DNA from 3 places in the Kribbella sp. NPDC002412 genome. Region 3 is predicted to be linked to each of the others. Evidence: riboswitches for the same ligand, from Rfam matches in the RefSeq annotation. Region 3 holds a riboswitch; each other region holds the start of a gene.

Region 1 (9,604 bases), on a different contig from region 3:
CTATCCCCATGTCTCAAGACTCGCACCGTGACAACGTGGAACCAAGTGGTCTCAGGGGCTGTTCCCCCAAAAGAGTGAGGGCCGGATACGACGAGCGCAGTACGCCGGGCGTACGGCGTACTGCGCTGGGTTGATGTCAGCGGCTCTGGAGCGCGTCCAGCGCCACCGTCATCGCGGCGGCGACCCGGAAGTCCAGGCGCGGGTCCTGCACGCTGATCCGGTAGCGGTCACGTACCGAGACCTTGCGCTCGACCGAGAGCACCAGCTGGCCGGTCGCGCGGTCGGTGTAGTCGAAGTGGAAGATGAACGGCAGCGGGATCTCGCCGACGAACGGGACGAACTCCCAGACCCGGCGCACGATCGCGATGGTCTGGTTGCGCTCGGTGCCGTCCGCCTCCAGGCCGGCCGTGGCCAGCTGCCAGCTCGACCGCAGCAGGCTCTTGCCGAACTCCTTCTTGAACCAGCCGATCGGCCGGCCGTTCGCGTCGAGGACGTCGTACCCGGAGCCCAGGTCGATCGCCTTGCGCGCCTTGAACGAGAACACCGGCTGCGTCTTGGTGTCGTCGCTGTAGAAGGTGACCTGCTCCTTGAAGGCCATCCGCTTCTGCTGCGCGAACGCCAGCAGCTGCCCGTCCGAGCCGTCCGGATTGGTGGCGATCAGCTCGTACTTGTTCGCCATCATCGTGATCCGCTGCTTCATCGAGAACGCGGGCACGTACATGGCTGCTTGACCCTGCGGTGGAACTGTCATGCCTGGAAGTCTTTCACCCCGCAGGCTCTTGCACCCGCCCGGAGCCCGCGGACGAAGCCATCTGCGCGCTCGGACTCTTCTACTACCTGTACGGCGAGTTGCCCGACCCCCTGCAGCGCCAGGTCCCTCGCGACCTCGACACCGAGTTCTACGGCCTCCACCGGTGTCCGAGCCGGCCGCCAGAGCACACCGAAGTCCGCAGTGGGCCTGTCTGGTCCCAGCAGTACGACGAGCACGTCAGGGGCACCCAGATGCTCTGCAGGGTCACCGTCGATGACCAGGCGCACCCGCTGGGTGCCGACGGCGGCCACTGTGTCCGCACTGGCCTGCGCGGCGTCGTCCTCTGGCGACGAGCTGCGCCGACCCCACTCCTCATGGTGGACGGCCCAGGCGAGCGGACGACGGGCAGCCCAGCCGGACCGCACCAGCTCGGGTGCAGGCGCGAACTCCTCCACATGCCCGACGCAGAGGTAGCCGACGAGCTCGATGTGAGCGGGCAGGTCCAGCACCGCCGCAACCTCGCCGGGCTCGAAGAACGACACCCAACCGACACCGAGGCCCTCGGCACGCGCGGCAAGCCAGAGGTTCTGGATCGCGATGGCCGCTGAGAACCAGGTCGTCTGCGGGTCTGCGTGGCGGCCCAGCACGTGCCTGCCGCCGCGGCCGGGGTCGCAGGTGACCGCGATGTTCAGCGGAGTGTCGAGGATTGCCTCGATCTTCAGGCCGTCGAACGCCTGTCGCCGGTCCGGCGGGAGAGAGGCGGCGAACGCGTCCCGCTGGGCGGTGGCGAGGTCGTGCACCTTGCGCCGGGTGGCGATGTCGCGGATCAGCAGGAAGTCCCACGGCTGGCTCAATCCCACGCTCGGAGCCCGGTGTGCAGACTCCAGCACGCGCATCAGGACGTCGTCCGCGATCGGCTTGTCGACGAAGCCGCGCCGTACGTCGCGGCGCTCGGCCAGCACGCGGTGCACCACGTCCCGCTCGGTCGGTGGATAGCCGGGTGCAGCATGCAGTCGGCCGACCGCTGCGGTGGCGTTGATCGAGCGGCGCTTGGTGACCACCAGCTCGGCGCCGGTCAGGACTACGGCTGCCTCGGCGACGCTCGGCGTACCTTTCAGTCTCGCTACTTGCTGGCTCGGTGTCGGAACCGGCTGACGGGCCAGCTCGTCGGGGGACGCTGTGTGCAGGGGTGCGTTGAGGGAGGCTGCCAGTCGTTGTAGGCCTGGTTCGGTCTCGCGGCCGTCGATGGTGACCACCATCCGCACGACTCCCCCGCCTGCTGCAGTCAGTGCTGCATCGACCAGGTCCCGCAGTTCGCGGTACGACGTACCGGACCGCAGGCCGATGCCTACGACGAGGTTCATTTCGCCAGCCCGGCGTGGATGCGGGCCGCTGCGACCAGGCGGGCGGGGACATCGGGCGTCGCGGTCCAGTGCAGGTGCAGGTACGACGCGTGGAGTCGGGTCCGGGTGATGCCCTCGGCACCGCCCGGGAGGTGCCACGCGGGATCCACGTTGCCGTCGACGTCGATGCTGGTCCGGTGGAACTCGTGGCCGCGGACGCGGCGGCCCTCGTCGAAGAACGCGGTCGTGGTCGCGGCGATCGCCGTACGGTAGCCGAGGGTCAGGCTGCCGGTCATCCGGCCGGTCGCGGGGAGGACGCCGGTCATCGGATGGCCGTCTAGCTCGCGGCACAGGTACAGCAGGCCGGCGCACTCGGCGATCACCGGCAGGCCGGCCGCGACCTCGGACGCCACCTGGCTGCGGAGCTTGTCGTTGGCGGACAATGCCTCGGCGTGCAGTTCGGGGAAGCCGCCGCCGAGGTACAGCGCGGCCGTTGCTTCGGGCAACGGGTCGGACAGCGGGTCGAAGGTGACGACCTCGGCACCCGCGGCAACGAGCAGCTCGGTCGTCTCCGTGTAGCGGAACGAGAACACCGGCCCCCCGGCAACCGCAACAACCGGCCGCCCACCCACCCGCCTGGCTCCCGCTCCCGACCCCGCTCTAGCTGCCGCCCCCGCCGCCGCCCGAGCTGCGGCCTCGGCCCCCGCTCCCGCCTCCGCTGGAGCGACCTCGGCGGCCGGATCCCATGCCTCAGTTTGTTCGGTGCCGGCGGCACGTGCGGCGGTGACGAAGGCTTCGAGATCGACGCCTTGCCGGACCAGCTCGGCGGCTGCCTCGACGGCGGCGGACGCCTGCTCGCGCTGCTCGTCGGCCGGGACCAGACCGAGGTGACGACTCGGCACGGTGAGCCGCGTGTCCCGTCGCAGTACGCCGAGAACCGGTACGCCGGTCGGCGCGACGCCGGCCCGGACCTCGGCCTCATGGCGGTCCGACCCGACCTTGTTCAGGATCACGCCGACGATCCGCACCTCGGTGTCGAAGGCAACGAAACCGTTGACGACGGCACCGACACTGCGACCGGCGGCGGAGGCGTCGACGACGAGGACGACAGGCGCCTTCAGCAACTTCGAGACGTGCGCCGTCGACGCGTAGCCCTCGGTCCCGAGGGCACCGTCGTACAGCCCCATCACGCCTTCCACGACGGCCAGGTCGGCGCCCGCGGCACCGTGCGCGAACAGCGGGGCGACCCGCTCCTCCCCCTGCAGCATCGGGTCGAGGTTGCGCCCCGGACGTCCGGTCGCGACCGCGTGGAATCCCGGGTCGATGTAGTCAGGGCCGACCTTGAACCCCGCGACCGTGTGCCCGGCCTGCCGCAGCGCCGCCATCAGGCCGACCGCGACCGTCGTCTTCCCCGCGCCCGAGGCGGGCGCGGCGACCACCAGCCGTGGGATCACCACTCGATGCCCTTCTGGCCCTTCTGGCCGGCGTCCATCGGGTGCTTCACCTTGGTCATCTCGGTGACCAGGTCGGCGGCATCGAGCAGCCGCTGGTCGGCGTTCCGTCCGGTGATGACGACGTACTGGTGACCGGGGCGGTTGACCAGGGTGTCGACCACCTCGTCGACGTCCACCCAGCCCCACTTCATCGGGTAGGTGAACTCGTCCAGCACGTACAGGTCGTGCGTCTCGGCCTGGATCCGGCGCTGGATCTCCCGCCAGCCTTCGAGCGCGTCGGCGGCATGGTCCTCCTCGGACCCGGCCTTGCGCGACCAGCTCCAGCCCTCACCCATCTTGTGCCACTCGACCGGACCACCCTGGCCGGTCGTCTCGTGCACCTGGCCGAGGGCCTTGAAGGCGCTCTCCTCGCCGACCTTCCACTTCGCGCTCTTCACGAACTGGAACACGCCGATGTTCCAGCCCTGGTTCCAGCCGCGCAGCGCCAGCCCGAAGGCGGCCGTGGACTTCCCCTTCATCTCACCGGTGTGCACCATCAGCAGCGGCCGGTTCCGGCGCTGCCGGGTGGTCAGGCCGTCCTGCGGGACGACGGTCGGCTGTCCCTTCGGCATCAGGCTGCCCGCCGTTCGGTGACCGTGCGGATGAGGTTGCCAGCGGCAACTTCTCCGAGATCCAGGTACTCCGCGGACAGGTCGCCGGCCAGCTCGGCGGCCAGGCCGAGCCGTACGCCGCGGCGCGGTTCGCAGTCGACGACGACGGCGGCGATTCCTTGCTGGGCGACCCAGCCGGCGGCCTGCTTGGCGCGGGCGAAGGCGTTGTCGCCGTGGGTCGCGCGGCCGTCGGTGACGAGCACCAGCAGTGGGCGGCGACGGGGATCACGGATGGCCGCGATTCGCAGTACCTCCGCTGTTTGCAGCAAGCCCTCGGCGAGTGGCGTGCGTCCACCGGTCGGCAGGCTGTCGAGGCGTCGTACGGCGGTCTCGACGCTGCCGGTGGGAGGGAGCGCGACCGTGGCGGTGGCGCCGGCGAAGGTGACGAGGCCGACGGTGTCGCGACGCTGGTAGGCGTCGAGCAGGAGGGAGACGATCGCGGTCTTCACCTCACCCATGCGCTTCTTGCTGCCCATCGAGCCGGACGCGTCGACGCAGAACAGGACGAGGTTGCCTTCACGGCCTTCCCGCACGGCCAGCCGCACGTCGGCCGGCTGGACATGGAGACCGCGGCCCGTGCGTCCTCTGACCTGCTGGTGCGGCGCGGCTGAGCGGATCGTCGCCAGCAGGTGCGGTCTGCCGGACTCGCGCCCGATCCGCGGGCGATCGCCCACGACGCGGCCCACGTCGGTGATCGCCCGAGACCGCCGGCCCGCGACGCCCGCGCCGGGCGACTGGACGCTGAGCAGGCGGGCCTTGTACGGCTCCGAGCTCGCGACGACCTCACCCGCCGGAGCCGGGCCTGACTTACCCGCTGCAGGCTGATCTCCCTTCGACTCGTTCTCCGAGTCGACGCCGCCCGGGCTGTCGGGGCCACCGTCGCCATCCCGGCCGTCCTCGCCATCCGGGCGGCCGCCGGGACCGCCGGGGTCGTCCGGTCCGCCGTCCGGGTCGTCGTCCGGATCCGGTGGGGGCGTGCTGTTCCTGATTGCCTCTTCGAGCTGCTCGTCGTCGAGGCCGGGTGCGTCGAAGGGGTTCCGGCGCTTGCGGTGCGGCAGTGCGAGCTTGGCGGCGGCGCGTACGTCGTCCACCTCGACGACCGTCCGGCCGGACCAGGCGGCGTGGGCGACCGCCGTACGCGCGGTGACGAGGTCGGCGCGCATCCCGTCGACGTCGAAGGACGCACAGATCTCGGCGATCTGGCGCAGCGCCGAGTCCGTCAGGATCACCTCGGACAGCAGGGCGCGCGCCTTCACGATGCGCTCCGCGAGCTCGCGCTGCGCCCCGTCGTACTTCGCGATGAAGGCGTCCGGGTCGGCCTCGTACGCGAGCCGGGCGCGCATCACCTCGACGCGTACGGCGGGATCGCGGCTGGCGACCACGTCGACGGTCAGGCCGAAGCGGTCGAGGAGCTGCGGGCGGAGCTCGCCCTCCTCCGGGTTCATGGTGCCGACCAGGACGAACCGCGCGGGGTGCGTGACCGACACGCCGTCGCGCTCGACGGTCGCGCGACCCATCGCGGCGGCGTCGAGCAGGACGTCGACCAGGTGGTCGTGCAGGAGGTTGACCTCGTCGACATACAGGAGGCCGCGGTGCGCGGCGGCGAGCAGACCGGGCTCGTACGCCGTGACGCCCTCGGCCAACGCACGCCCGAGATGCAACGACCCGAGCACCCGGTCCTCGGTCGCGCCAACAGGCAACTCAACCAACCGAGCCGGCCGAACAGCACGCTCACCGTGCTGCGGTCCGTCGTGGTGGGGGGCGTCGGGGCAGGTTGGTTCGGGGTGGTCGGGGTCGCAGGAGAAGCGGCAGCCCGGGACGACGTCCACCGGTGGCAGGATCTCGGTGAGCGCGCGGACGGCGGTCGACTTCGCCGTACCCTTCTCGCCGCGGATCAGGACGCCGCCGATCGCCGGGGAGACCGCGGACAGCACCAGCGCGAGCTGCAGTTCCTCCATCCCCACGACCGCTGTGAACGGGAAGCTCTGAACTGCAGGCCGCATCGGCGGGGTCCCTTCGTCGAGCGGGTGTCCACGCCCGCTACGGCAGCTGGTACGCCGTACCGCGGAGATCGCGAACCGGCGGACGGCGTGCAGATGTCCTGGCTCCCGGGTCACCCCGGTCACAGTGGCGGGACCGCCCCGGACTCCCGGCCAAGCCGGTCACCGGTGTTCCTCCACACCCGTCCGCCCGATCATGGCACACCTCACCGCCTCCCTCAGCGACAAGCCAAGAGATCTTCCCCACGCACGCTCCCCCAGCCGCTCCTCTTTCGCGCCCGCTCCGCGCGCTCCCATCCACCCTGCTTGCGCTTATCGCGCTTCATCGACCACACCGCGATCCCGCCGAAGGTGGTCTGCCGAACCGCCCCGGGTGGCTGCCGCCGCGCTGGCCGAGCAGCGGCGACCGGCTGACTGAACACGAACGCGCGGCTATAGCTTGGGATGGTGTTGATCAAGGGTTGTTTGAACGGGGATCGGTCGAAGGGGGATCACCCTGGGGTGCCGGTGAGTGCGGAGGAGTTGGGGTGGGACGCGGAGGGTGTGGTTCGGGGCGGGGTGGGGGCGGTGCATGTTCATCCGCGTGGGGGTGATGGGCTGGAGAGTTTGCGGTGGGAGGACGTTCGGCGCGCGGTCGACGCGGTGCAGGCGCGGTGTCCAGGCGTGCCGGTGGGGGTGTCTACCCGGGAAGGGATCGAGCCTGAGCTTGCGCGGCGGTTGGAGTTGATCTCCCGGTGGGAGCGGGGGCCCGACTTTGCGAGTGTGAACTTTCATGAGGTGGGGGCCGAGGACGTTGCGGAGTGCCTGCTGGGGAAGGGGATCGGGGTTGAGGCTGGGTTGTTCACACCGGCGGCCGCGGAGAAGTATCTGGCGTGGGGTGGGCCGGTGACTCGGGTGCTGGTGGAGGCGATTCCGGGGATCTCGCCAGGGGCCGACGGCATCGAGGCGGCCCAGGCGGTGCTGGATGTCCTGCCGACAGGGGACGTGCTGGTGCACGGGGAGAACGAGTGGGCTTGGCCGGTGCTGCGGTGGGCCGTCGGGCGTGGGTACGACGTACGGGTCGGCTTCGAGGACATGCTCAGCGGGCCGGAAGGGCAGCCGGTGCGGTCCAACGCGGAGCTACTGGGCTTCCTCTAGGACGAACGAGCGCACGAGGTCGGCGTAGCGTTCCGGTTCCTCGAAGTGCGGGAAGTGGCCGGAGCGGGCGAAGGTGACGACGTGGCCGGTGGGGACGTTGTCGCGGTAGGCCTGGACCGAGACCGGGTCGGTGGCGAGGTCGTCGACGCCCTCGATCAGGAGGGTCGGCTGGGTGATCGAAGCCAGGCGGTCGAGCTTGGAGGTGTAGAGCTCGGGCAGCGTCACCAGGTGGCTGTTGCCGCGTTCCCACATCTCGTCGGTGAAGCCGGCCGACTCCCCGATCCGGTGGAACTCCGCCCGCCGGGACGGATCGTGGAACGACAGGTCCTGGAAGCGGTCGCCGAGGCCCCAGGCCAGTTCGTACGTCTTGTCGTCCGCCGTCAGCCGGCGATCGACGGCTGCCAGCTCCCGGCAGCGGGCCGCGCGCTCGTGGTCGCCGAGCTCGTCGTACAGGCGGGCGAAGATCGGCAGCCGGTGGCGGTCGTTGGCGTCGAAGTCCCAGCACGGGCAGTCGAAGACAACCGCGCTGACCGCGGACTGATGCCGAATCGCGTACTCGACCGCGTAGTTGCCGCCGGCCGAGTGCCCGAGGATCGCCCATCGCTCGATGCCAAGGTCTTCGCGCAGTTCCTCGAAGTCCGCGATGAGTACGTCGAGGTTGATCGGCTCGTCGGGACCCAACGGACCCGAGTGGAGAACACCGCGCTGATCGGGAGCGATCAGCCGAAGCCCGAGCCGATCGCCCTGGCAGCGCTGGTAGTGATAGCCCCCGCCGTGGCCGTGGATGAAGAGGAGCGGTGGAGCATCCGGCGGGCCGTACTCCGCGACGTACAGCTTCATCGGTAGCTGGACAGTCGCTTCGCCAGGGCGGTGGCGGCCGCGTCGTCCTTGACCTCGCGGATGCCGATGATCGGGGTCACCGCGACGTACCCGGCGGCGAGGAGGGCCTCGTCGGAGCCGGGGACCGGATTCGCGGCCGGCGGTGAGAGCTCGATCATCGGCTCGCCGGTCGGCGCGGTCGCACCGGTGATCCGGGACCGCTTGATCGGCGCCAGCGATGCGTGCTGTACGCCGGCCAACTGGTCGAGCGGACGGTCCGGCACGTTGATGGTGAGCACTGTCCCGGCCGGCTCGGGCACGATCCAGGTCAGCGCCTCGGCAGCCACCGCACCCGCCGTGCCCCAGTGCGCGGGGTCCTCGGAGTCGATGCTCACGGCAACCGCCGACAACCCCTGCCCGGCTGCGGTCAGGGCCGCCGCCACGGTGCCGGAGTGGAAGATCGGCACACCGATGTTGTGGCCACGGTTGATCCCCGACACGACCAGGTCCGGAACAGCGCCGAACGCCCCGACGGCCGCCAGCGTCACCGCGAGCGCCGGCGTCCCGTCGATGCCGTGGTAAGTGATGCCGCCATCCGTCTCCGAGTCGGTCCGGATCGGGCGGCCGACCATCCCGGCACGCGCCGAGCCGACACCGCTCTGGTCGTCCAGCGGCGCCACGACCAGTACGTCGTACCCGAGCTCGGCGATCGCGGGAGCGAGTGCCCGGATGCCCGGAGCCTGGTAGCCGTCGTCGTTGGTGATCAGGACTCTCAGGTTCTCCGGCGCCATACCTCTACCCAATCAGCCGCGGTCCTCGATGTCACCCTCCGTCTCAAGGACTGCGCTGCGTAGCGTTTCGAGGGCTTCGGCGGACGGCTCCGACCACAGACCGCGCTGGGCCGCCTCCAGCAGCCGCTCCGCGATCCCGTGCCGGGCCCACGGGTTCGACTTGCGGAAGAACTCGGCCATCTCCGGGTCGGCGACGTACTCGGTCGTCAGCGTCTCGTACATCCAGTCGTCGACCACGCCGGCGGTCGCGTCGTACCCGAAGAGGTAGTCGACCGTCGCGGCCATCTCGAAGGCGCCCTTGTACCCGTGCCGCCGCATCGCCGCCATCCAGCGCGGGTTCACCACCCGGGCCCGGAAGACCCGCCTGGTCTCCTCCTCGAGCGTCCGCGTCTTGACCTGCGCCGGTACGGCGGAGTCGCCGACGTACGCCTTCGGGTTCGCGCCGGTGAGGTGGCGGACCATCGCGATCATGCCGCCGTGGTACTGGAAGTAGTCGTCGGAGTCCATGATGTCGTGCTCGCGGGTGTCCGCGTTCTTGGCCGCCACCTGGATCCGCGCGTACGCACGCTCCATCGACCCGCGGGCCTCGGCGCCGTCGAGGTCCTTGCCGTAGGCGTACCCGCCCCAGACGGCGTACACCTCGGCGAGCTCTGCGTCGG
Region 2 (9,604 bases), on a different contig from region 3:
GCACGTACCGCTCCGCCGTCCCCAGCGTCGCGGGCGTGTCGAACAACGTCGAGCCGGCCTGCACGGCGGCAACCACAACGGAAGTCATGTCCGGCAGCGTACGGTTTCGTCGTGCGGGCGTAGGCGTGGCTGGAGGGGAAGTGGGATGACGAGACTGACCGGTGACGACGTGCTGGAGCACTGCCTGGGGAAGCCGGGGGCTTGGCAGGACGAGCCGTGGGAGGGGGACCTGGTGGCGAAGGTCGGCGACAAGATCTTCGCGTTCCTCGGTGGCGACGGGGTCGGGATCAAGTGCGGCGCCAACCGGGAGGAGGCCGACGAGCTGGTCGACACCTATCCGGGTGACGTCGAGAAGATGGCGTACATCGGCCGGTCGGGCTGGAACACGGTCCGGCTCGGCGGCGCCGTGCCCGACGACGAGATCCTCGAGCTGATCGACACGTCGTACGAGACGATCGTGGCCAAACTTCCGAAGTCGAAACGGCCGTGACGCCGGTCACACCGGGTGGTCGCCGGGTCGGTACGGTGGGTATACAGTACGCCGTACACAATCTGACTGGGTGTGATGAGGGCGACATCTGCGTACAACCAGTGACCGAATGGGGATATTCCCACTGCGGGCCGTGATCATTCCGACAAGAGGATACGGCGCTCCGGATTTGGTGACTTGGACATCGACCGGTCAGAATAGGGGTGGAGAAGGGGAGTATTCCTTCGCGGCGGTATCGTCATCACGGTCAAGGGACTCGCTTCCCGCGCCCGGTGCCGCCGGCCAGGCTCGTCGAGCGAGTCTGGCGGAAGAGACCTTCGGAGTCCTGTTCCGTCTGCGCTCCGGAGGTTTCTTGTGCACGTTGCTGACTACGTTTGGTACATCACCGTCGGTGTGCTGCTGGCGTTGCTCGCGTTCGATGTCTTCATCATCGGGCGGCGCCCGCATGAACCGACGACCCGGGAGTCGGCGACCGCGATCGCGTTCTACGTCGGTCTGGCGATTGTCTTCGGCCTCGGGGTCTGGGTGTTCTCCGGTGGTCAGTACGCGGGAGAGTTCTTCGCCGGCTGGCTGACCGAGTACAGCCTCAGCGTCGACAACCTGTTCATCTTCCTGATCATCATGTCCAGGTTCGGCGTGCCCAGGAAGTACCAGCAGACCGCGCTGCTGGTCGGCATCATCCTGGCGCTGGTGTTCCGCGGCATCTTCATCGCGGTCGGCGCGGCCGCGATCAACCAGTTCTCCTGGATCTTCTACCTGTTCGGCGCGTTCCTGGTCTACACCGCCGTCCACCTGGCCATGCAGGGTGAGAACGACGACGACGACTACAAGGAGAACGCGGTCATCCGGTTCGCCAAGAAGCGGCTGAACGCGTCCGACGAGTACAACGGCGTCAAGCTGACGATCGTCAAGAACGGCAAGCGACTCGTCACCCCGATGGCGATCGTGATCATCGCGCTTGGCACCACCGACCTGCTGTTCGCGCTGGACTCGATCCCGGCGATCTACGGCCTCACCCAGGAGCCGTTCCTGGTCTTCACCGCGAACGTGTTCGCCCTGATGGGTCTGCGGCAGCTGTACTTCCTGCTCGGCGACCTGCTGAAGCGGCTGGTGTACCTGTCGATCGGCCTGTCCGTCGTGCTCGCCTTCATCGGCGTGAAGCTGGTCCTGCACGCGATGCACGTGAACGAGCTGCCGTTCATCAACGGCGGTCACCACATCGAGTGGGCCCCGGAGATCCCGATCTGGTTCTCGCTGGGCTTCATCATCATCACTCTGGGCATCACCACGGTCGCCAGCCTCCGCAAGTCCGCCAAGAACCCGCCGCACTGGCACACGGACTCAGACGGCGGCGGCGAGCTGGACGAGTCCACCCCGGTCGAGACCCCGAACGGCAAGACCGAGCCGGCGATCGACGACAAGACCAAGGCGGAACTGGACTCCATCCCGGAGCCCGAGCAGTCGGACGCCAAGAAGCGCTGAGCAAGAACACAGTTCGCCCCAGACCATCATTTGGTCTGGGGCGAACGTGTGTCTGCAGGTGCTACAGACGGGCGGCTGCGACCAGGGTGCCGCGGCGGTCGTCGGTGAGGGGTTCGTTTTCGAGGCGCTTGCCGGTTTCGGAGGCGTGGAGCATGCCTTCGGGGGAGACGAAGCCGACGTGGTGGACGGGCTTGCCGGGGCGAGCGAAGAAGTAGAGGTCGCCCGGTTGGGCTTCGGCGATCGGGATGTTCTCCAGCGTGTCCGCCTGGTCGTGGGCGTCGCGCGGGGTGCGAAGGCCGAGCACCCGGCTCACCGTGTGCACCAGACCGGAGCAGTCCAGCCCGTAGGCCGACGTACCGCCCCACAGGTACTCGAGCCCGAGGAACTGCGCCCCCAGCGCCAGCCGATCCTCGGCCGACCCTGCGCCGGACCGCAGTGCGCTGTCAGCCAGCCAGCCCGACCCACCATCCGGTGTCGCCACCCGCGTGTACCCGTCCGCATGCTCAACCGACGCAAGCACCGTGGCAAACGACAAGTCACCCAGGACCCGAGCATCACCCGCCGGCTCAGCGAGCAGAGCAGCAGTCGGTACTGCGATGGCGACCGGAGCCGACGCGGCCGACGGCAACTCGCCCAGGTGGCTCGACGGCACCCAGCCCGGGTACCCCAGCTCGTCCTGCGACGACGGCTGCCACGGCGCGACGATCTCCGACCACCCGTCCCGTTCCGACCGCACCAGCACAGGCTCGGCGAACAGCAGTTGGGTGAGCGTCCGGTCGTGCAGTCCGAGGCGGGTCTCGGTGTCCATCGACTTCGCCCAGGCAGCCACGTCGGGCTGGGCGGCGATCGCGGGGGCGTCGATGTCCCGGGGCGCGTCCGGTGCGGTCCACACCGTGCTGACCGGGACTTTGGCGGCGACTAGCTTCATGCGGTCAAGCCTGTCACGCCGAGTCCGGGAGCCGACGGCAGGTGGATCAGCGCGCCTTCGTACCGGATCCCGCCGGTCACCGGCGCCTCCCGAAGCCACCACGCCGCGTCCAGGTCGTTGACCGCCGACGTCGGGTACGCCGACACCAGCGCAGCCGCCGCGCCGACGCCGACCGGACCTTCCATCATCGACCCGACGATGGTCTGGATCCTGTGCTCCCGGGCCAGTTCCAGCAGCGTCCGGGCCGGCCCGAGCCCACCGCACTTTGCCAGCTTCACGTTCACCATGTCCGCGGCGCCGTGCCGGATCACGGCCACCAGGTCGCGGACGCCGTACACGGACTCGTCGGCGAGGATCGGTGTGCTGACCCGGTCCGTCACCCACGCCATCCCGTCGAGGTCGGCCGCGGGCACCGGCTGCTCGACAAGCTCGAGGTCGCAGCCGGCGTCCTCCATCGCGCGGATCGCGGTCACCGCGTCGCGCCGCGACCACCCCTGGTTGGCGTCGAGCCGGAGCGACGGGCCGGGACCGATCGCCGCACGGACCTGGCGGACCCGCTCGAAGTCGGCGCGCGCGTCGCCGGTGCCGACCTTGATCTTGAGCACCGTGAAGCCATCGGCAACGCGAGCTTGTGCGGCGGTGGCGAGCGCGTCGGCATCGCCGACCGACAGCGTGACGTCGGTGGCGACCGTGTCCACCGTCGAACCGAGGAAGTTGTGCAGCGACTGCCCGCGACGCCGGGCGGCCAGGTCGTGCAGAGCGACGTCGACCGCGCCCTTGGCGCCGAAGTTGCCGACGGCAGCGTTCTGCACCCGGCGCAGCGCCTCGGTCAGGTCGTCCGGCTCGAGCCCGTCCAGCGCGGCCGCGATCGGTCCCTCGACACACGCCTGTGCGCCGGCGAGCGACTCCCCGGTGACCTTCCAGACCTGCGGTGCCTCGCCCCAACCGCTGACCGAGCCGTCGCTGATCTCGACCAGCAGCGAGTCGGCGTGCGTCGCCGTACGCAGGGCCGTCACGAACGGGGTGTGCAGCGGCGCCGACACCAGGTGCGTGGAGAGCTTCATCGAACGGCCTCCAGGTCGTGCCGGTGGTTCCAGGCCTCCAGCGCGATCGAGGCGATCAGCTTCTGTGCGTCCGCATCGGGCAGGTCGGACGTCGTGCACACCACGAGCACGAACGGTTCCGCGTCCGGCGGGCGGACGATGCCGCCGTCGTGCCGGATCCGGGTATCCCAGCCGTTCTTGTGCTCGACCCGGGTCCCGGTCGGCAGCAGCGCGGGGATCTCGCCGTTCCACTGGTTGCCGGCCAGCAGGTCGCGCAGGTACGTGCCGGAGGCGCCGTCCTGATTGCCCACTGCAACCAGTACGGCGGCCAGCCCGGCCGGGCTCATCTCGTTGCTGATCCCGGCCCGGCGCGCCGGGATGTCATCGATCCCACGCCGGATCGCGCTCGGTCCCGGCCGCAGCTCGGCATCGGCTGCCTCGACGCCGGTCAACTCCAGTACCAGGTTCGTCGCGAGGTTGCTGGACAGCGTGATCATCTCGGTCGCGAGCCAGCCCAGCGGCACCTGCGTGCCCAGCTTGGTCCAGGTCGCGGGCGCGTCGTCCTCGTCCTGGCGCACGCCGAACCGCCCGCCGGCCGCGGACGCGAAGTCGTTGTGCACGGTCACCAGCTGGTCGAGCGCCAGCTCACCCGCCTCGACCTTGCGCATCATCGCCATCGCCACCGGCAGCTTCATCGTGCTGGCGGAGTAGTGCGTCCGCTCTGCCTCGTGCTCGAACACCGGTACGCCGTCCAGCCGGCCCAGCCACACCCCGAAGTCGCCGCTCCCGTCGACCTCCCGGAGCAGTTCCGCGATTCCCATGCCGCTCACCCTTCCACACAGCCGCCTGGCAGACTGCCGAGGGTGTCCAGAGCATTGGGTCTGATCCTCGGCTTCGCCGCCGACCGTGTGCTCGGCGATCCGCGCCGCTTCCACCCGGTGGCCGGCTTCGGCCAGGTCGCGACCCGCCTGGAGCGCCGCTGGTACGGCGACTCGCGCGCAGCCGGCGCGGCCTACACCAGCGCCCTCGTCGGTACGGCGCTCGCCGGCGGAGCGCTCGTGGAGCGGCTGACCCGGAACCGCCCGATCCTCCACACCCTGGTCACGGCTGCCGCGACCTGGACCGTGCTCGGCGCCCGCAGCCTGGACCGCGAGGCCGAGCACATGGCCGGCCTGCTCGAGGAGAAGGACATCCCGGCAGCGCGCTCCCGGTTGAGCCACCTGTGCGCGCGGGATGCGACCGACCTGGAGGCCGATGAGCTGGCCCGGGCGACCGTCGAGTCGCTCGCCGAGAACACCTCCGACGCCTGTGTCGCGCCACTGCTGTGGGGCGGTGTGCTCGGAGTGCCCGGCCTGCTCGGGTACCGCGCCGCGAACACGCTCGACGCGATGGTCGGCTACAAGTCGGCGAAGTACCTGAACTTCGGGTGGGCGGCTGCCCGGCTCGACGACGTACTCAATCTGCTGCCGGCGCGGGCGTGCGCCGTACTGACCGGATTCGCCGCCGGGCGGCTGCGCGAGGCGGTCGGAGTCTGGCGACGGGACGCGTCGAAGCATCCGAGTCCGAACGCCGGTCCGGTCGAGGCTGCGTTCGCCGGCGCGCTGGACCTGCAGCTCGGCGGGCGGAACAGCTACGGGGACTATCAGGAGGACCGTGGCACGCTGGGAGACGGACCCACGCCGACGGTCGCGGACGTCCGCCGTACGGCTGCCCTCGCGCGGCGCGTCGGCGTCGCGGCGGTGGGAGTGGCGGCGATGCTGGCCGGAATGAGCCGGCGGAGGGGGAGACGCGTTGGGTAAGGACCTGAGCCGGCGGCCGCGGCGGATTGCGCTGATCCGGCACGCCGAGTCCGAGGCGAACCTGGACAAGACGATCTTCGAGCGCGTCCCCGACCACGCCATCCCGCTGACGCAGCACGGCCACGAGCAGGCGATCCAGGCGGGGAAGCGGCTGCGGGAGCTGTTCGACAACGAACCGGTCCGGGTCTACGTCTCGCCGTACCTGCGGGCCTGCCAGACACTGGAGTCGCTCGGCATCGACGACCTGCTGGAGGTCGTCCGCGAGGAGCCGCGGCTGCGGGAGCAGGACTGGGCCAACTTCCAGGACACCGCGGACATCGAGCGGCAGCAGCAGCTCCGGGACTCGTACGGGCACTTCTACTACCGGTTCACCCACGGCGAGTCCGGCTCCGACGTGTACGACCGGGTGTCCACGTTCCTGGAGACGATGCACCGCGACTTCGAGACGCCGGACGCGCCGCGGAACGTGCTGCTGGTCTCGCACGGGCTGACCATGCGGCTGTTCTGCATGCGCTGGTTCCACTGGTCGGTCCGGTTCTTCGAGACGCTGCGCAACCCGGACAACGCCGAAACACGCGTCCTGCTGCGGCAGCCGGATTTCCGGTACAAGCTGGACCGGCCGTTCGAGCAGTGGACACCTTACGAACCGACGGAACGGGAGCGATCGGCATGGTTGTAGAGCAGACCCGGGAGGCGGTCCTCGAGCTGCTGGCGAGCCTCTCGCCGGCCCAGCTGGACAAGATCAGGGCAGCGTTCGACACGCCCGACCACAAGGACTGGACGTACCTGCCCGGCGACCGGCCCGGGCTGCCGCTGGCCGAGCTGAACCCGGCCCAGCAGCGGCTCGCGGAGCGGCTGATCGAGGTCGGCTGCAGCGAGCGCGGCGTGGCCGACTCGATGGCCGTGCTGGAGGCGGAGGTGATCCTGCGCGAGATCCCCGACCTGCCGCCGACGGGGGAGTGGGAAGGGTCCGTGCTGGGTCAGCGGTACTTCCTCCGCGTGCTCGGCGACCCGTCCGACACGGAGCCGTGGGCCTGGCGGCTGAACGGTCACCACCTGGCTCTGCACGTGACGCTGGTCGACGGCGCGATCGCGTTCACGCCGCAGTTCATCGGGTCGAACCCGGCCGAGGTGAGGTCCGGCCCGCAGGCGGGCCGGCGGTTCCTGGCCGCCGAGCAGGACCTGGGCTTCCAGCTCCTGCACGCCCTCGACTCCGGCCAGCGCGCGGTCGCCGTCGTCTCCGACGAGGCGCCCGACGACATCCTCACCCGGCACGACCCGGTCGCCGACGCGTCCCTGCTGCACCGCGGCCTCGCGTACGGCGAGATGACCGCCGAGCAGCGCCAGGTGTTCAGCCTCCTGATCGGCCAGTACGTCGGCCGCGCCGCCGGGCCGATCGGGTTGCAGACCTGGCAGGACATCACCGACCACGGCATCGAGCGCCTGACCTTCGCCTGGGCCGGCAAGACCGAACCGGGCGTAGGCAACCGGCACTACTACTCGATCGCCGGCCCGACCTTCCTCGCCGAGTACGACAACACCCAGGACAACGCCAACCACATCCACTCCGTCTGGCGCGACCTCCGCAACGACTGGGGCACCGACCTCCTCGCCGCCCACTACGCCACGCACCGCTGAGTAGGGGACCGCCAGACCATCACAACCGCCACCCAACGGCGGCTCCACGCTCAGCGGCGAGCGACTGGCGCAATTGTGATGGCCTGGCGCTCCGGCCCTCTCAAAGCCGTCGGCTAGAGTCGGCGACGTCAACCGACGGCATCAGCAGGAACCCGGTGTGAGTCCGGGACGGTCCCGCCACTGTGACCACCTCGCGTGGGAGTCAGGAACTGCCGCCGTCGAACCTCCGGACGGGGCGTGGACACCCCGAGGAAGGACTCGTGGCGCGTGCCCGCGAACCTGCTGCTGCTCTCCACCGCCGACACCGACCTGCTGGCTGCCTCTGAGGCGGACGCGGGCTGGAAGGTCGCGAACCCCGCCCGGCTCGACCTGGCCGAGCTCACCCCGCTGCTTGACTCCGCCGAGGTCGTGGTCGTCCGCCTGCTCGGCGGCCGCCGGGCCTGGGAGGAAGGGCTCGACGCGGTGATCGCGTCCGGCAAGCCGGCCGTGGTGGTCAGCGGCGAGGCCGCGCCCGACGCCGAGCTGATGTCGCTGTCGACCGTGCCCGCCGGTGCGGTCACCGAGGCGCTCGCCTACCTGCGCGAGGGCGGCGCCGGGAACCTCCGGAACCTGGCCGGCTTCCTCCGCGACACGATCTTGCTGACCGGCGACGAGTTCGACCCACCGCAGGCACTCCCGGCGTACGGCGTCCGCGGCACCTTCGTCGAGGACCAGCGGCCGGTCGTCGGCATCGTCTACTACCGCGCGCACGAGATCTCCGGAAACACCGCGTTCGTCGACGCACTGGCCGCGGCTGTGTCGAACGCGGGCGCGCAGCCGCTACCTGTGTACTGCGGCACCCTCCGCGGACTGGATCCGACCAGCGCCGAGAACGCCGGCCTCTTCGAGCTGCTGCGCAAGTGCGACGTTCTGGTCACCACTCTGCTCGCCGCCGGTGGATCCGTCGCGGCGGACGCGAGCGCAGGCGGCGCGGACGACGCCTGGGACGCCGGTGCGCTCGCGTCGCTCGACATCCCGCTGCTCCAGGGCCTCGCGCTGACCTCGACGCGCGAGCAGTGGGAGGCCAGCGACGCCGCGGTGAGCCCGCTGGACGCGGCGACCCAGGTGGCCATTCCGGAGTTCGACGGGCGGCTGATCACGATCCCGTTCTCGTTCAAGGCGTACGACGAGGACGGGCTCGCTCGTTACGCGCCCGACCCGGAGCGTTGCGACCGGCTGGCCGGGATCGCGGTCGCGCATGCCCGGCTCCGGCACGTCCCGGTCGCCGAGAAGCGGCTCGCTCTGGTGTTGTCGTCGTACCCGACGAAGCACGCGCGGATCGGGAACGCGGTCGGTCTGGACACTCCGGCGTCCGCAGTCGTGCTGCTCGGGCAGCTCGAGGCGGCCGGGTACGACCTCGGCGGGCTCGACCTGAGTGAGCTGCAGGGCGCGGACGGCGCCGACGGGCTGATCCACCGGCTGATCGCGGCCGGCGGGCACGACGTCGACTGGCTGACCGACGAACAGCTGGCGAACGCGGTGGCGAAGGTCCCGCTGTCGACGTACCAGCAGTGGTTCGGCCGGGTCCCGGAGTCGTTGCGTGAGGCAATGACCGAGGCCTGGGGAGCGCCGCCGGGGGAGTTGTACGTCACCCCGTCCGGTGAGATTGCGCTTGCGGCCTTGCGGTTCGGGAACGTCGTCCTGATGATCCAGCCGCCGCGTGGGTTCGGCGAGAACCCGGTGGCGATCTACCACGACCCGGACATGGCGCCGTCGCACCACTACCTGGCGGCGTACCGCTGGCTGGAGGCCTCGGTGGACGAGGGCGGCTTCGGTGCGCACGCCGTCGTACACCTGGGCAAGCACGGGACGCTGGAGTGGCTGCCGGGCAAGGGCATCGGGATGGCGGCCGACTGCGCGCCGGACGCCGTACTCGGGAACCTGCCGATGGTCTACCCGTTCATCGTCAACGACCCCGGCGAGGGGACACAGGCGAAGCGGCGGGCGCACGCCACCGTCGTCGACCACCTGGTGCCACCGATGGCCCGGGCCGAGACGTACGGCGACATGGCGAAGCTGGAGTACCTGCTCGACGAGTACGCGACTGTGCAGGCGCTGGACCCGGACAAGGTGCCGACGCTGCGGGCTCAGATCTGGACGCTGATCCAGGCGGCGCAGCTGCACCACGACCTGCACACGTCGGAGAAGCCTGAGGACGACGACTTCGATGAGTTCGTGCTGCACC
Region 3 (9,604 bases):
CACAGCCCGCGCGCCTTCAGGTCGGCGACCAGGTACGGGTTCGCCACGGTGAACTCGCCGGACATGTTCGACTTCACGAACAGGTTGCTGTACGCCGGCTCGATCGACTGGCTCACCCCGCAGATGTTGGAGATCGTCGCGGTGGGCGCGATCGCCATCACGTTGGAGTTGCGCATGCCGTCGCGGCGGACCTTCGCCCGGAGCAGGTCCCAGTCGAGTTGTCTGCTCTCGTCAACGATCACGTCGCCGTCCCGGGCGCTCCGCAGCAGCGCGATCGAGTCGATCGGCAACACGCCCTGGCTCCAGAGCGAACCGTCGTACGTCGAGTAGCGGCCGCGCTCGGCGGCGAGGTCGCTGGAGGCCTCGATCGCGTGGTAGCTGATCTGCTCCATCGAGGTGTCGGCGAAGGTGACGGCCGCGTCGGAGGAGTACGGGATCCGCAGCCGGAACAGCGCGTCGGCGAACCCCATCAGGCCGAGACCGACCGGGCGATGCCGCTGGTTGGCGCGCTCGGACTCCGGGGTGGTGTAGAGGTTCACGTCGATGACGTTGTCGAGCATCCGGACCGCTGCCTTCACGGTGTCGCGCAGCAGCTCGGCGTCGAGGCCGTCGTCGGTGAGGTGCGCGACCAGGTTGACCGAACCGAGGTTGCAGACCGCGGTCTCGTCGACAGTGGTGTTGAGGGTGATCTCGGTGCACAGGTTCGACGAGTGGACGACGCCGTCGTGCTGCTGCGGCGACCGCAGGTTGCAGGCGTCCTTGAAGGTGATCCAGGGATGGCCGGTCTCGAACAGCACGGTCAGCATCCGCCGCCACAGCTCGACCGCCCGGACCCGGCGGAACACCTTGATCTCGCCCCGGTCCGCCGCTTCCTCGTAGCCGCGGTAGGCCTCGGCGAAGGCAGCGCCGTACAGATCGTGGAGGTCGGGGACCTCGTCGGGGGAGAAGAGCGTCCACTGGCCGTCGGCCTCGACGCGCTGCATGAACAGGTCGGGCACCCAGTTCGCCGTGTTCATGTCGTGGGTCCGGCGGCGTTCGTCGCCGGTGTTCTTGCGGAGGTCGAGGAACTCCTCGAGGTCGATGTGCCAGGTCTCCAGGTAGGCGCACACCGCGCCCTTGCGCTTGCCGCCCTGGTTGACCGCGACGGCGGTGTCGTTGGCGATCTTCAGGAACGGTACGACGCCCTGCGACTCACCGTTGGTTCCGCGGATCCTGGCGCCGATGCCGCGGACCGGGGTCCAGTCGTTGCCGAGGCCGCCGGAGTACTTGGCGAGCAGGGCGTTGTTGCGGATCTTGGTGAAGATGCCGCCCAGGTCGTCCTCGACCGTGGTGAGGAAGCAGGACGACAGCTGCGGCCTGGTCGTGCCGGAGTTGAACAGCGTCGGCGTGGACGACATGAACCGGAACGAGCTGAGCAGCTCGTAGAACTGGATCGCCCGCGCCTCCCGGTCGTCCTCGCGCAGCGCCATCCCCATCGCGACCCGCAGGAAGAAGGCCTGCGGCAGCTCGTACCGAACCTTGTCGATGTGCAGCAGGTAGCGGTCGTAGAGAGTCTGCAGTCCGAGGAACGCGAAGTCGAGGTCACGCTCGGGCTTGATCGCGGCCGCCAGCGCGGTCAGGTCGAAGCTCGCGAGCTCCTGGTCGAGCTGGCCGGCCTCGATCCCGGTCCGGATGTACTCCGGGAAGTACTCCGGGTACGCCGTGGTCATATCGGCCTGGCTCGCCTGCCGTGGCTCACCGTGGACCCGGCCGAGCGCCTCACGGCGGATCTGGTCGAGCAGCAGGCGGGCGGCGGCGAAGCTGTACTGCGGCTCGGTCTCGACGTACGACCGGGCGGCCATCACCAGCGCGAGCTCGACCTCGTGCTGGCCGATGCCGTCGTAGCAGGAGCCGAGCGTCTCGTCGAGGATCAACTGCGGATCGACCGAGTCGAGGCCGTCGGCAGCCTCGGCGACGATCACACGCAGCCGGTCGAGGTCGAGTGGCGCCGCGCTGCCGTCGGCCGCGCGCACGGTGATGGCCGGCTTCTCGGTGACACCGGCCGGGTCGGCGGGCGTGCGAGCGCGGGTACGCTCCTCCCGGTAGAGGACGTAGGCGCGGGCGACCTGGTGCTCGCCGGCGCGCATCAGCGCCAGCTCGACCTGGTCCTGGACGTCCTCGACCTGGACGCTGCGGCGGGCTTGGTGGTGGCGGGGGCCACGACTGGTCAGGGCGTCGACGACCCGGCCGGTCAGGTCGGTCACCAGGTCCCGGACCCGATGCGTCGTGCCCGCGTCGGCGCCCTCGACGGCGAGGAACGCCTTGGTCATGGCGACCGCGATCTTGGACTGGTCGAACGCCGTACTGCTGCCGTCGCGGCGGACGACGGTCAGCTCGATCGACGGCTGGTCGGCCCCCGGTCGTGATGAGGAAGTGACGGTCACAGATGCTCTTTCCACGCGAGTTCGGAGGGCCTCGTCTCGCGGGCGGGAAGCATGACGGGACAGGCAGCACCGGCCGGGACTGCGCCTGTCACGCCCTGCGACCCGCCCTCGAGGTCTCGGACCGCGCGCACCGGCGGTGCGCGCGCCGGTGGCAGGTACTCGGACTTGCGGAAGGGTTCCGCTCACCGTTGCGGGGCAGTTCCGGATTCGCACCGGATTCCCCTGTTGCCTCGGAGTCACCCACATCTTGTGGTGTTGATGCCTCCGAACCACCAGCAGTAGTGATGCTAGGTGGCGGCTCCGACATTTTGTGGCAGCGCCACGCCGCGTGTCGCACATCTTGTGGTCCCCACCGCCCCGCGTCTCAGCCGCCGCCGCGTGGAGGTCCTGCAGCGTCATGATCTCGGAGCCGTGGTGGATCAGCTCGCGGTTGAGACGCAGCACGACGTGACCGAAAGGCTCGGCGGCGTCGAGCTCGGTCGCCTGGCTGAGGCCGACCGTCATCACCTGCTCCTCGTCCAGCGCGGCGACCGAGTCACGCCAGGTCTCGACCCAGTGCGTCAGCCAGGCGACGGCGTCGCGGGCGTTGCCGTGCAGCGTGATGTCGGCGCGTCCTTGCCTGCGCTCGCCGAACGTCCACTCCCAGCGCTCGAAGAACGCCTCGGTCAGGTGGGCGATCAGCCACGCGATCGTGCGCGGGCCACGGTGGTCCGGCTCATCCGGCCACTGCGCGACCCACTCGCCGGAACCGAGGGACCGGAACCGGCCGGCGTAGTGGCGCCGGACGACGGTCAGCGCCTCGCCGCTCGGCTGCCAGAAGTACTGCTCGTCGGTCAGCTCCGCGAGCCGGGTGGACAGCACCATCCAGCTGAAGCCGAGCTGGCCGCGGACCATCGCCATCGCCGATGGGCGGTACAGGATGTCCCAGTCGAACGGCTCCGGCATCACGGTTCCTCACGCTCCCGGTCGGATTTTGCAGCAGGATCGAACATGTGTTCGAATTGTTGCCCGAACGGGAGGGGAAAGTCAATGAGCGCTGCGTGTTGGTTCTGGCCTCGACGGGACCGGTCTGCTAGGCGGTTCGATCCGCGTATCGGCCGCCGGGCTGGCGAAACGCCGTTCCAGCAAGGTGAAGGCGTCGATCAGTTCGGGAGCCTCGTAGACGCGGTTCCGGCGGCCGTCGGTGACCTCCCGCAGGACGCGAGCTTCGACCAGCCGCGCGAGCGCCTGGTTGGCGGCCTGTTGCGACCGGTCGATCAGTTTCGCCGCGCCCGCGAGGGTGAGCACCGGGGCGGCGGGCAGCGTCTCGATCAGCAACTCCACGGCCGAGCCGGCCCGCACAGGTGCGGCGCGGTCCCGCCAGGCGCTCTTGAGATCGGCCGCCGTTCGCTCGAAGCGGGCGGCCTCCGCGGTGGCGTGGCTACACGCTGCGGCGAACATCAGCAGCCACTGGTTGGCTGCCGTGCGGGCCCGCGGGGTGGTCGGCTTGCCAACGTGCCGGAAGGCGGTGAGCGCCTCGATGTACTGCGTCGCGTGGGTCGCGAGCGACAGCGACACCGGCGGGACTGTCCGCTCGACCAGGCCCTCGGCGCGCAGGATCAGGTGGATCAGCGCGCGGCCGGTCCGTCCGTTGCCATCGGCAAAGGGATGGATGGTCTCGAACTGTGCGTGCGCGATCGCGGTCTTCGCCAGCACCGGCAGGCGGGACTCGCGGACGAATGCCATCAGGTCGGCGAGGAGCTCGGGGACCGACTGCGCCGGCGGCGGGACGTAGTACGCCTCGGCAGGGGAGCGGCCGCCGATCCAGTTCTGCAGGTACCTGACCTCGCCACCGACCTCCGGCGTCGGCGAGTGCGCCATCAGCCGACGGTGGGCTTCGAGCAGGTGCTCGACCTCGAGTTTGTCACCGGCGTGCACGGACTCCGTCACCCAGGTCATCGCGTCGACGGCGCCGAGCACCTCTTCGGCGGTCACGTCACGCTGTCGCTCCTGCAGGACTTCGGCCTTCAGCAGGCGGCGTGCGCCGACGACCAGTCCTTCGATCTGCGACGACCCGACCGCCTCGGCCCGCAGCAGCAGTCGCGCCAACGCCTCGCTGTTCGTCAGGACGGCGGCCGTCGCGTCGAGCCGGGCGAGATCGCCGGCCGCGTCCTCCAAGGCGGCCAGCGCGTCGTCGCTCAGGTCGAACGTCCGTTCAACCAAAGGATCGGGGAAATACAGCTCGTACGACCCGCCCAGCCGCTCGGCCCGGGTGAACCCGTCCGGGTGCCCAGGCCACCGATGCAACTCCACCCGCGCCATGACCACGTCCCTTCCTTGTTCAAGCTTACTCCACAACCTTGAACAAGGCAGCAAGGAGGTGAAGGAGAGTGAGACCGAATCGTGATTACTCAGCGTTGCGATCCGGGGTAGAGTCACGCGGAGTGACGCGCCGGGGGAACGGCCGGAAGGCCGCGGCGCCGCCACGTCTGACCGTATTCCGAGGGGGGAATCGTGACGCAGTACCCGCAGCAGCAGCATGCCCAGTTTCAGTCGGCACCGCAGTACCAGCAGCCGCCGAAGAAGAAGCACACGGTGCGGAACGTCTTTCTCGTTCTGCTGGCCCTGAGCTTCCTCGGCATCGGCGGCTGTGTGGCCTTCGTGGCGTCGGCCGGCGACGAGATCGCCAAGAGCGTGCAGGAGTCGACGGCTCGCACCGAACCGCAGGAAGTCGCTGTGGGGAAGGCGTTTTCGATCGGCAAGCACCAGACGCTGGCCGGCTGGACGGTGACCAGCCAGGCCGAGATGTTCTCGATCACCGGCAAGGTGAAGAACGTCAGCGACACCACCTCGACCGCATTTCTGCACTTCAAGTTCCTCAGCAAGACCGGCGAGGTGCTGGGCAACGTCCAGTGCAACAGCAGCGACCTGGAGCCGGGCCAGACCCAGGTGCTGAACTGCGTCCCGGATGGGCGGTTCAGCAAGGCCTACGTGAAGGTCACGGCCGAAGCGACGTTCTGACGACGGGGGTGGGCCCCGCCGTCCGGCGGGGCCCACGTCATGACTGTGAGTGAGAACCGCCGATGAGCATGAGCGCGGAGATGTGGACCTGGGCTTGGGCAGACTGGGCCGTGGCTGAACGCGAGCGGACGGAGGAGCCGGTGAGCCTGGACGCGGAGACTCGGCAGATGGTGGCGGCCAACGAGGCCGACTGGGACGCGCGGGCGCCGTTGCACGCGGCCAGCCAGTTCTACAATCAGCCGGCGGAGTACTGGTTCGCGGACTACGAGTGGGAGGACCTCGGTCCGCTCGAGGGCCGCGACGTGCTGCACCTGCAATGTCACCTCGGGACTGAGACGATCGCGTTCGCGCGTCGTGGGGCGCGGACTGTCGGGTTGGATCTGTCGGCGAAGTCACTCGAGGAAGCGCGCGGGATCGCGGCCGAGTCGGGGCAGGCAGTCGAGTATGTGCACGCCAACGTGTACGACGCCGTCGAGGCAGTGCGGGGTCGTCAGTTCGATGTCGTCTACACCGGCAAGGGTGCGCTCTGCTACCTGCCGGATCTGCAGCCCTGGGCGAAGGTCGTCCGCGACTTGCTCAAGCCCGGTGGTGCCCTGTACATCGTCGAGTTTCACCCGCTCCTCAATGCGCTTCGGCCGGTGTCGCTGCCCGGTGAGTCCGAGGAGCTGACGATTCGCACCGACTACCTGGAAGGTCGCGGTCCGATCGCGCACGACTCGACCGTGACGTACACCGGCGACGAAGTCCCCGGTCGGCAACGCAGCTACGAATGGCGACACGGCCTCGGCGAGCTCGTCACCACCCTCGCCGCCAACGGCTTCACCATCACCAGCCTCCGCGAGTCCGAAGTCCTCCAATGGCCTCGCTGGCCCACCATGCAGCAAACTCCGGAAGGCTGGTGGCGCCTCCCCGACGAGTCGCCCCGCGTCCCCCTCCTCTTCGCCCTCAAAGCGACCGTCTCAAAATAGCCAGTCTCAAAATCAAGTCTCATAATCATGAGATTTCGAGATGGCGATAGATGGTTGCTCGGGAGACTCCGAAGCGAGTGACGCCTGGCCTGCCCGCTGCTGGTCTGCGTCGCAACTGAGGATCGTGAGACGCCGCTGGAGACCGCCAGAGAGCTTGCCGACCGTGCGCCGCGAGGCGAACTGCGTGCCTACCCAGGCACTCACTTCACCTTCTACACAGACCCCGCGTTCCGGGATCGGGCGGTTGCCGACCAGATCGAGTTCTTTCGCTGCGTGTGAGCTGTTTCATCAGCCGCGGTGTCACGCGCGGTCGACGCCCAGGTGTCCAGACGTGCGAACAGCTGCTGGACCAAGCCAAGGGGTCACCATGGTCAACCTGGACAACACACCTCAACCCTCAACCGCCCGTTCGGCTCGCAAGCGGCGCTGGCGCCGCTGGTTGGCGGCTGCGCTGGCAGTGTTGCTGGCCATGCTGCTGTTCGGTGCGTACGGCTGGCAGCCGGCCGAGGAGGGCCGCGCATACCGCTCGCCGTACCTGGCCCAGGTCGGATCACGGTACGCCGAGACGCCCATCGCCCGCTTCCACTACGTCCGGGCCGGATCCGGCGCGCCGGTGATCCTGCTCTCGCCCGGCGGCACTTCTGTCATCGGCTGGAAGGATCAAGTCGACGTGCTGGCCCGTGACCACACGGTGTACGTGGTCGACCTTCCCGGTCAGGGCTACACCCAGCTGAAGGATTCCGGCTTCGCCTTCGACCTGGATGCCATGGTCTCCGCGGTCGGCGCGTTCATGGACGGCGTCGGCGTCCGGCAGGCCGCGCTGGCGGGCAACTCCTGGAGCGGCGGCTGGGCCCTGGCCTTCGCCCAGCGTCACCCCGATCGTGTCACGCGGCTGGCTCTGCTGGACGCCACCGGACTCGACCTGCGGGGCACCCTGATGTGGGAATCGCTGAAGATCCCCGTCATCGGCGAACTGGCGGTCAAGCTGTCCACCGGCAAGTCCACCGTTCGCGGGCTGGCCGAGGGCATGCTGGTCAACAAGGGCCGCCTCACCGAGCAACTGCTGGACGAGTGGTGGGCTCCGATGACCTTCCACGACAACATCCGCGCCACCTACCTGCTGGAACGGCGTCTGGACTGGGCGCCGTCGGAAGCCGCCATCCCTGCCACCAAGACGCCGACGCTGGTGCTCTGGGGCAAGCAGGACACCATTCAGCCTGTCGAGCGCGCGTACCGTTTCGCGGAACTGCTCCCGAACGACCAGCTCGTGATCCTGGACGGCTGTGGTCACGTCCCCCAGCTGGACTGCCCGGACCAGGTCAACCGTCACCTCCTGGCGTTCTTCGCCGGTACTGTGCCTCGATGAGCGACCGGGCGCAGCGCGAGAGTGATCTGATCGACTACTACACCAACGAGGTGCAGGACCGTCGGGATCGGGAGTTGCCCGACGCCAGGATCGACGTACGGAAGGACTTTGTCGGCCTGCTGCACGCCGAGGGGCGTCGATCGGTCGTGGAGATCGGTTGTGGACCTGGCCGCGACGGCGAGGCGCTCCTGGCAGCGGGGCTCGACTACACCGGGGTCGATCTGGCACCGGCCAGCGTCGAGGCTTGCCGGTCGCTTGGTCTGACGGCGTACGTCGGGTCTGTGCTCGAGCTGCCGTTCGAGGACGGGGCGTTCGAGGCGGGCTGGACGATGAGTACGTTGCTGCATGTGGCGGACGAGGATCTCGACGCTGCGTTGGCGGAGATCGTGCGGGTGTTGCAGCCGGGTGCGCCGTTGGGGGTCGGGCTGTGGGGTGACGAAGTGGGCGGAGAGCGGGTTTGGCAGGACGACAGCGGTCACGGGCCCGGCCGCTTCTTCAGCATTCGCACCGACAGTGCTGTTCAGGAAGCGCTTGCGCGTCACGGAACGATCGAGCAGTGGCTGGACTGGAGCGTCGGCGGTCCAATGCACTACCAGTGGGCGCTGCTGCGCACGCCGGCCTGAGTCAGTCTGAGGCGGCTCGGCGTCGGGTGGCGTGGGCGCGGCCTTGGGTGCGGAGGTTGGTGGTTTCGGTCAGGGCGTCTTCGCGGCCTTGGCGGAGGAAGTCGAGGAGGAAGGCCAGTTCGGCGTCGGTGTAGGCGGAGACCTGGTGCTGCCAGCGTTCGCCGATGGGTTCGTAGTAGCGGGCGATGTCGGCGACGCGTTCTGGGACGACCTGGACGACGACCCGGCGGCGGTCGGCGGAGTCGGGCTCGCGGCGGACGTAGCCGGCCCGTTCGAGGCGGTCGACCAGGCGGGTGACGGCGCCGGTGGTCATCCCCATCAGGTCGGCCAGCCGCCGTACTCCGGCCGGACCGATCTCCAGCAGGGCGCCGATCGCGTGGACGTCGGTCAACGGCATGCCGAGCTGGTCGGCGACGGCGATCTGGTAGCGAGTCGCGGCCGAGACGTACCACGGCATCTCCTGGACCAACGCCGCCAGTAGCTCCGCCCGCTTCCTCGCCATAGGCCAAACCTAAGGGTTGCCCTGACTCTTCCCCGGTAGTTGCTTCCAGCAGTAGCTGCTTCAAGCAGCGAAATGCTTGACTCCCAGCCAGGAGAGAGGAGTCGGGATGAAGCCGTACTACCTGGTGGTGGCGTTCAGCGCCCTGATCACGGGACTGTTCAACCTCGGCGAGTTCCTGCCCTGGCCGGTCGCCGTGCTGGCCGGCGCGGCGTGGGGCGGGGTGATGTGCCTGCTCGCGCACTGGCTCGCCGGGGGATCGCGAGGCTCGTCGCGGCGGCGAGTTGGCGGGCGTGGTGCGCGGGCTGAGGATGTGTTGATTGCGGTTGGCGCGGCTGGGTTCGCGTTTGCCGGGTGTGGTGGGCTGATGGCGATCCTGCTGCTCAAGGGTGCGCTGAACAGCACGTCGCTCACCGGCGAGGCGCTGGGGCAGATGTTCCTGCCGTCGATCCCGTACTACATCGCGGTCAACAGCGTGCTCGAGATCCTCGTCATCCCACTGATCCTGTACGTCGGCTGGCGTCCGGGCCGGCGCCGGTTCCTGATCGTGGCCGCCGCCGCGCTCTACTTCGCGATGCGCGTCTGGACCTATCTCGCGTTCGTCCCCGCCCGCCTCGGCTGGGCCGACTCCAGCCACTCCACGCAGCCGCTGACGCCGGCCGAACGTACGCAGGCGTTCGACGACCTGATGCTCAACGACCCGCGCTGGATCCTGCTGCTGGTGA

The links. Region 3 has a riboswitch for cobalamin ahead of ACWCOV_RS02265 (ribonucleoside-diphosphate reductase subunit alpha). Riboswitches for the same ligand answer to the same signal wherever they lie in the genome.
Region 1: it holds a riboswitch for cobalamin, as region 3 does, so the genes downstream of both, ACWCOV_RS07310 (putative cobaltochelatase) here and ACWCOV_RS02265 (ribonucleoside-diphosphate reductase subunit alpha) in region 3, are expected to answer to the same signal.
Region 2: it holds a riboswitch for cobalamin, as region 3 does, so the genes downstream of both, cobN (cobaltochelatase subunit CobN) here and ACWCOV_RS02265 (ribonucleoside-diphosphate reductase subunit alpha) in region 3, are expected to answer to the same signal.

Annotation. Positions count from the first base shown of each region.
Region 1 is NZ_JBSFBL010000006.1:163,323-172,926, forward strand. Features, by position in the region: gene ACWCOV_RS07285 (LolA family protein) at 1-10, opposite strand, end outside; gene ACWCOV_RS07290 (hypothetical protein) at 137-751, opposite strand; gene bluB (5,6-dimethylbenzimidazole synthase) at 748-2,115, opposite strand; gene ACWCOV_RS07300 (cobyrinate a,c-diamide synthase) at 2,112-3,551, opposite strand; gene cobO (cob(I)yrinic acid a,c-diamide adenosyltransferase) at 3,545-4,159, opposite strand; gene ACWCOV_RS07310 (putative cobaltochelatase) at 4,159-6,201, opposite strand; cobalamin riboswitch at 6,272-6,397, opposite strand; gene ACWCOV_RS07315 (3-keto-5-aminohexanoate cleavage protein) at 6,643-7,335, shown strand; gene ACWCOV_RS07320 (alpha/beta fold hydrolase) at 7,318-8,175, opposite strand; gene surE (5'/3'-nucleotidase SurE) at 8,172-8,945, opposite strand; gene cobN (cobaltochelatase subunit CobN) at 8,958-9,604, opposite strand, start outside.
Region 2 is NZ_JBSFBL010000006.1:174,022-183,625, reverse strand. Features, by position in the region: gene ACWCOV_RS07375 (carbon-nitrogen hydrolase family protein) at 1-88, opposite strand, end outside; gene ACWCOV_RS07370 (MmcQ/YjbR family DNA-binding protein) at 146-490, shown strand; gene ACWCOV_RS07365 (TerC family protein) at 845-1,972, shown strand; gene ACWCOV_RS07360 (C40 family peptidase) at 2,034-2,900, opposite strand; gene ACWCOV_RS07355 (mandelate racemase/muconate lactonizing enzyme family protein) at 2,897-3,964, opposite strand; gene ACWCOV_RS07350 (serine hydrolase) at 3,961-4,764, opposite strand; gene ACWCOV_RS07345 (cobalamin biosynthesis protein) at 4,807-5,742, shown strand; gene ACWCOV_RS07340 (histidine phosphatase family protein) at 5,735-6,421, shown strand; gene ACWCOV_RS07335 (DUF3500 domain-containing protein) at 6,412-7,380, shown strand; cobalamin riboswitch at 7,484-7,611, shown strand; gene cobN (cobaltochelatase subunit CobN) at 7,648-9,604, shown strand, end outside.
Region 3 is NZ_JBSFBL010000002.1:89,218-98,821, reverse strand. Features, by position in the region: gene ACWCOV_RS02265 (ribonucleoside-diphosphate reductase subunit alpha) at 1-2,423, opposite strand, end outside; cobalamin riboswitch at 2,557-2,712, opposite strand; partial or broken gene ACWCOV_RS02260 (DinB family protein) at 2,835-3,317, opposite strand; gene ACWCOV_RS02255 (Fic family protein) at 3,450-4,724, opposite strand; gene ACWCOV_RS02250 (FxLYD domain-containing protein) at 4,917-5,423, shown strand; gene ACWCOV_RS02245 (class I SAM-dependent methyltransferase) at 5,486-6,391, shown strand; gene ACWCOV_RS02240 (alpha/beta fold hydrolase) at 6,759-7,757, shown strand; gene ACWCOV_RS02235 (class I SAM-dependent methyltransferase) at 7,754-8,380, shown strand; gene ACWCOV_RS02230 (MarR family winged helix-turn-helix transcriptional regulator) at 8,382-8,882, opposite strand; gene ACWCOV_RS02225 (hypothetical protein) at 8,989-9,604, shown strand, end outside.